One region of the Paenibacillus sp. 05T425 genome, then DNA from elsewhere that is predicted to be linked to it. Evidence: predicted binding sites of a transcription regulator. Region 1 holds the regulator's gene; the other holds the start of a gene.
What was found. Region 1 encodes NrdR, which represses ribonucleotide reductase genes. Its sites were predicted from a motif close to AACACNATATATNGTGTT; they were not measured.
Positions count from the first base shown of each region.

Region 1 (3,418 bases):
TAGTCACAAAAGCTACGCCTTCCTTAGGCTTTACCTCCAACGTAACGGAAGGCTTCGACGCGTCGATAGTCGACGAATCGAGCGGTTGCCCGTTCAAGTCGATTAGAGGCGAGCCGTTTGACGTTGAGGCGTTTGGCGTTACTGTATTGATATTATTGATTGTGATAATCTCGACCGCTCCGTTGCCGGCTTGATCCTCCGTGTATACTGTATAGACTCCGTTTGAAGTTATGTCAAAGCTGTCTCCAGTCAACAGCGTACCGACGCTTGCAAAAAAGTCTTCTGTCCGCGCACCATTCGTCCACTTCATTTTCACAATATCGCTACCCGTTCCGTCGGTTGCCACTGTTATCTTCACCGATCCCTTGGTCGGCGATGCGCTGAATTGCCTCTTTTCCTGAGCTGACGGGAGAGTTAGCTAAAGGCTTTTTACCTTATTGGAGCCAAGGGGGATATGACTCGCTCTAGCTCGTCTTTTCATTATGGGATGTCCGAATCTTGATTAAATGGCTCACGAGGCTTAGTCGACGAGGACTTTTAGCGGTAGATTCAGACGCCGTGCTCCTCCGCATTCGCTCCGTCCGCGCGGGCTGAACCTCGGGGTTCGCCCCCTTTTTGGCTCTACCAAACAATAAAAAAACCACTTCGGATGAAGTGGTTGAATTTATTGTTTGGTGGAGCCAAGGGGGATACGACTCGCTTGGCTCGTCTATCCAACATGGGATGTCCGAATCTTGATTGAATGGCTGTCGAGGCTTAGTCGACGAGGACTTTTAGCGGTGGATTCAGACGCCGTGCTCCTGCACTTGATGTAATTGCTTCGAAGCATTATCAACCGCTCCGTCCGCGCGGGCGAACCCCAATCTAGGGGTTCATCTCCCCTTGGCTAACCATCATAATAAACAGAAAACCACGTCCGGTGGACGTGGTTGATTTGTTTATTATGGTGGAGCCAAGGGGGATCGAACCCCTGACCTCTTGCATGCCATGCAAGCGCTCTCCCAGCTGAGCTATGGCCCCAAATGACGACAAAGATGATGATAGCATGATGTCGCCAAAATTGTCAATCTATATCTCTTAAGCTGTTCAGTGGGCTGTTCAAAGGGTGCTTGGACAACAGGTTGTTAAGCTCTTTCATGAACATATCGATGTCCTTGAACTGGCGGTACACGGACGCGAAGCGAACGTACGCCACCTCGTCTACAGGGTAGAGCTGGCTCATGACGATCTCGCCGATATCACGGCTCTCTACCTCGGCCAGTGCCGTCGTGCGGAGCTCCTTCTCGACCTCTGAGACAATAACCTCGAGGCGCTCGACTGGAACGGGACGCTTCTCGCAGGCGCGGATAAGTCCGCGCAATATTTTGTCGCGGCTGAATTCCTCGCGGCTGCCGCCTTTTTTGATGACGATAAGCGGTGTTTCCTCAATCATTTCGAACGTCGTAAAGCGGCGGTTGCACTTCTCGCACTCGCGGCGGCGGCGGATCGATTTGTTCTCGTTAGCCGGACGTGAATCTAACACTTTCGTACCTGCGTAATCGCAATAGGGGCACTTCATTGGATTGTTTCCCTCCATTCATCCTGATGCTTTATTTATCATACCGATATCGACTTTAGCTTAAGTTATTCCCATACCTTACCTGTAATGAACTCTAGAATAACGCACATAATACAGTTACCAACCGCAAGGAGGTGAACATACATGAGCGCAAACAGCAGCAACAGCAACCAATTGCTTGTACCACAAGCCACTGCAGCATTGGACCAACTGAAATATGAGGTGGCACAAGAGCTGGGTATTGCCATTCCGCAAGACGGATATTATGGAAACATGGCAACCCGTGACGCAGGCTCGATCGGTGGTTCCATTACTCGTCGCCTGGTGCAAATCGCCGAGCAATCTCTTGCCGGCCAATACAAATAATGATTCATTAAGTTTGTATGAATAACAGAAGCCTTGGGAAGCTCGTCCATGAAGCGGCGAGCCTCTCAAGGCTCATCTTATGTTCTAAGTTAAAAGTCAGGGTACAATTCCTTGTACTTATTATAATAATAAATGACGCGTTGTACATAGTGGCGGGTCTCGCCGTACGGAATTTGCTTCACCGTATCCAGCTTTCCATCCCACTCTCCCGTATTCAGCCATTCACTGACTCTCGTCGGTCCGGCATTATATGCGGCAATTGCAGCGATGGAGTTCTGATCGAACCTTTGATGCAAGGAGCTTAAATACCATGACCCAAGCTCTATGCTAACATCCGCGCGATGCTTGAGCATGTCCTCCGTCACTTCGGTGAATCCTGCCCTCCGAACAACATCCTTAGCCGTATTCGGCATCATCTGCATTAACCCAACAGCGCCTTTATCCGACTGACTGCTTGTTTTGTAATTGGATTCCGTTCGAATAACGGCAGCTACCAAATGAGGCTCCAATCCGTAGTTCGAGGCGCTTGCACGAATATCGTCCTTATAATACACGGGATACATATACTCGCCAAGCCAGTCCGACTTCAAGAAAAGGATAGCGATAAATCCTAGCAATAATACGAGCACAACTCGTTTGCGCAAAAGTACCTTCATAATATTCCCTGACTGCGCCAAAAATCATCGATCTGGCGTTCCGTTTCTGCTAGCGGACCGCTATTGTCGATCACCCAATCTGCGCGTCTTCGCTTCTCTTCAATATCCATCTGCAGCGATATTCGCCGCTTCGCTTCCGTCTCATCCATCTGATTACGCCCCATTAACCGCGTAAGTTGAATCGTCTCAGGTACATAAACGACCATTATACCTTCATATAATGCTTGCTGATTCGTCTCGTATAGCAACGGGACGTCGGCAACAACAAGTGCCCCCGGATTCTGCTCGGCATATGTATGTATTCTGTGCTGCATGCGCTGTCTAATCGCGGGATGCGTGATCGACTCGAGCTTCGCTAACGACGCCTTGTCCTGGAACACAATTGCGCCAAGCGCGGAACGATCCAAGGAGCCGTCCGCCTGAAGTACAGCTTGTCCGAAAGAAGAGGCGATCGCCTCAAGTGCCGGCTCTCCCGGCTGAACAACCTCTCTTGCTACTTGATCGGCATCGACCAGCAGCGCGCCGCGGTGGGCGAGCAGCTGAGCGATGGTGCTTTTGCCGCTGGCTATACCGCCGGTTAATCCGATTATCATTCCATTCACCTCGAAGTTATAACAGCTTCATAATACCCATGATGATCAATAATATCCCTGGAAGGAAGGACAGCGTCTGCATCCCGCGCCAATTCGAGCATTGGAACCCAAACCGGATTCCCCCAAGGAGAAAAATAGCGCTGAACGCAGCGATAATAAGCGCCGTCATTAGAGCAGGCAAACCTATCATCGCGGCGCCAAGCCCTGCGCCGAAAGCATCAAGCGACAAAGCGACACCGAGCATA
Region 1 covers NZ_JBFTLA010000013.1:158,508-161,925, reverse strand. Annotated here, with positions in the region: gene AC1DF0_RS25930 (hypothetical protein) at 1-346, opposite strand, end outside; tRNA gene AC1DF0_RS25925 (tRNA-Ala) at 945-1,020, opposite strand; gene nrdR (transcriptional regulator NrdR) at 1,064-1,558, opposite strand; gene AC1DF0_RS25915 (small, acid-soluble spore protein, alpha/beta type) at 1,703-1,924, shown strand; gene AC1DF0_RS25910 (lytic transglycosylase domain-containing protein) at 2,014-2,580, opposite strand; gene coaE (dephospho-CoA kinase) at 2,577-3,173, opposite strand; gene AC1DF0_RS25900 (MntP/YtaF family protein) at 3,190-3,418, opposite strand, start outside.

Region 2 (3,418 bases), on a different contig from region 1:
CCTCCACGGTGAAGTCGGCAGGACAATTTGCCGTCTTCGAGATTGAGCTGTCCACCCATCGCTGTATCGCGGCTTGTACGCGAATATGATCCTCCGCCGACAAGCTCATCGACGTTACAAAATAATCGGGAAGCTCCTCACCCGGATGCTCCTCTTTCCACTGCGCGGCAATCGGCACATATTGCTTGTCATGACCAAGTCGGCTTTGCCGGTAGTATTCGAATGCAAAGTACGGTTCAATTCCCGTCGAAGTGCCGACCATCGTTCCCGTGCTTCCCGTCGGCGCTTGCGTAATAACAGTCACATTTCTCATTCCGTTATCCTTAATCGCTTGACCAACCTCAGGGAACTGTTCGGTCATATTGCGCATAAATCCGCTTTGCAGGAAGGGCTCCGTCTCGAAAGCCTGGAACGATCCCTTTTCTCCCGCAATTTCTGCTGATGCCAAATAAGACTCTCTCGCTATAAAACCATACAGCCTATCAAGAAATTGAAGCGATTCTGGACTTCCATAGCGAATTCGCAGCTTAATCATCAATTCTGCAAGCCCCATTGTCCCAAGCCCAATACGACGCTCCAGCTTCTGATTCTTTTCATTTTCCTCAAAATGATATGGAGTCGTATCGATCACATTATCCAGAAAACGAACCGACCATCGCGTCACCTTGGCCAACTCATCCCACGCAACATCATCTTTCTCTTCATCATAAAATCTCGACAAATTGATTGCCGACAGGTTACACACTCCCCATGCAGGAAGCCCTTGTTCCGCGCAAGGATTCGTACTAATAATCGGATTGAAATACCAGCTGTTCGACATTTGGTTGTAATACTCCATGAAGACGATGCCGGGCTCTGCCGACTTCCAAGCCGATTCGATGATTGTCTGCCATATAACGCGCGCGCGAACTGTTTTATAATGAATAACCTTCTTGCCCATTCGGCGCCACGCCTCAAGATTGCCATTCCATAGCTCGTCGTAGCCTTCTTCCTTCGTATCTGGAAAAACAAGCTCCCAATCGAGATCTTCCTTAATCGCATGCATGAACGCATTACTGACGCAGACGGACAGATTGGCATTCGTCACCTGCCCCATTGTCTGCTTGACCGTAATGAACTCCATCACATCAGGATGCCAGTCGTTGATCATTAGCATTAAGGCTCCTCTTCTTGAACCGCCCTGCTCAATCAACCCCGTCGTATAACTGAACAGACCTCCCCAAGAGACTGCCCCGCTGGATGAGCCATTAACGCCTGCGACGATCGAACGGCGCGGACGGAGCGAGGATAGATTCATGCCGACACCGCCGCCGCGGGCCATAATTTCCGTCATTTCCGTGAGCGAGTTCATAATGCCGCCCCTGCTATCCCTCGGCGATGGGATGACATAACAATTGAATAAAGTCAGCTCCTCGCTCGCACCAGCCCCTGCCGCAATCCTACCTCCAGGCACAAGCTTCCAATCGTCTAAAATATATCGAAATCGCTCCTGCCACTCCTTGCGTTTATCTTCTGTCAGCTCCGCCGAAGCCATTGCTTTCGCTAGACGTTCCCACATTTCCTCCGGTGTTCGCTCGATCGTAAGCGACAGCTTCTCGGTTGTCGTATCGACCACATCGCCGCTCCGCAGCCGCACCTTGACGCTGCCTCCGCTGCTTGACAACTCCGTAACCTCTCCGACCTCTTTGGTTGGAAACTTCGTATCATCCTTCGTCAAGACGAGCACCGTATCGCCGACCTTGACTTGACTGGAATCGGCTTGTTTCCATGCGTAACGATCCAAAAATATTTTCTCGCTAAGTCCCTCGAGTCTCGTTCCCTGTTCTGTACTCATCTCCGTCACAGTCTCCTCTCAAGCTCCATTTACTTCGTCTTCCCTACGCTCGAATCCACCTAAATCACAATATATTGTACCATAACCTTATTATACTATACTATATGTTGATCTACAGCCTTGTTTTCCTCGAATTTCCTACACGAACTCCGCTTACATGACATCTATCTCGCTCAAGCTTGTCCGCACTCTTTTTTATGAGCCATCTTATTAATCTTTGTTGAAAGGGCCATACTAATGACAACTTATGCCTAATCCATTGCGAAAGGGAGCTGATCTCCATGTCATTTACGAACCAGCCACAGATTAGTTCAACCGATACGGGAATCTCTTACGTTACGAAAAAGCTCCATCCGCTAGTCGATCTCCAATACGATCGTTCCTGGTTCGACGAGCTTCAGAACCGCATTGCCAAGGGTGGTCCATGGGACGACTGGACACTCTATCAGCTTGCGATGGAAGCCGAACAAGCCCGTCGGATTGAAAGCTTCGAACAACTGCAGTGTTTGCGCAGCCTACCCGAGTTCGAGCCGATGCCTCATCAGATCAGTACCGCGCGCAAAGTGCTGCACGAGATGGGAGGCAGAGCAATTCTCGCTGACGAGGTCGGCCTTGGCAAAACGATCGAAGCTGGCCTCGTGCTCAAAGAATATATGGTTCGCGGGCTTGTGAAGCGCGCGCTCATTCTCGTTCCCGCTTCACTCGTGCTCCAGTGGGTACGGGAGTTGAATCAGAAATTCGGCATTTCTGCTGTTGCCCAGAAACGAGAGCATACCTGGGGTTATGACGTCGTCGTTGCCTCGATCGATACCGCGAAGCGCGACCCGCATCGCGAGCTCGTATTGAACACCGATTATGACCTCATCATTATCGACGAGGCGCACAAGCTCAAGAACAAGAAGACGACCAACTACCAATTCGCGAATCTGCTTCGCAAAAAATATTGTCTGCTGCTGACCGCTACGCCTATTCAAAATGATCTCGATGAGCTATTCAATCTCATCACGCTGCTCAAGCCTGGCCAACTAGGCGGCCAAAGCGACTTCGCAGCCAACTTTGTTGTCGACAAACGTCTTCCGAAAAACGAGGATCAACTGCAAGAAGCGTTGTCCGGCGTCATGATCCGCAATCGGCGCGGCGACGGAGGCATTCATTTTACGAAACGGGTCGTCCGCAACATCCCGCTCTACTTGTCCGAAGACGAGAAAGCGCTGTACGATGCCGTGACCGGCTTCGTTAAGGAGCGCTACGACGAAAGCGGAGGCGATCTGACCAGCATGCTGTCGCTCGTAACTTTGCAGCGTGAAGTATGCAGCAGCCGCGACGCCGTTTTCCTTACGCTTGTTAATTTGTTCAAGAAGACGAGCGAGGATTCGCCGATGCGTCCGAAGATTTGGGAGCTCGTCGAGAAGATCAAGAGCATCAAAGCGAATACGAAAGCAGAGAAGACGCTCGAGCTCGTGAAGGCTATGGATGAGAAGGTCATTATTTTCACCGAGTATCGGGCAACGCAAGAGTATTTGCTGCAGTTCTTCCGTGCGCATAATATGATTGCCGTCCCGTATCGAGGCGGTATGAATCGTG
Region 2 covers NZ_JBFTLA010000003.1:352,688-356,105, reverse strand. Annotated here, with positions in the region: gene AC1DF0_RS08295 (adenosylcobalamin-dependent ribonucleoside-diphosphate reductase) at 1-1,834, opposite strand, end outside; gene AC1DF0_RS08290 (DEAD/DEAH box helicase) at 2,116-3,418, shown strand, end outside.
Region 2: AC1DF0_RS08295 (adenosylcobalamin-dependent ribonucleoside-diphosphate reductase) is a predicted target of NrdR. The motif match lies at 1,898-1,915, and genes of this name have one in related genera.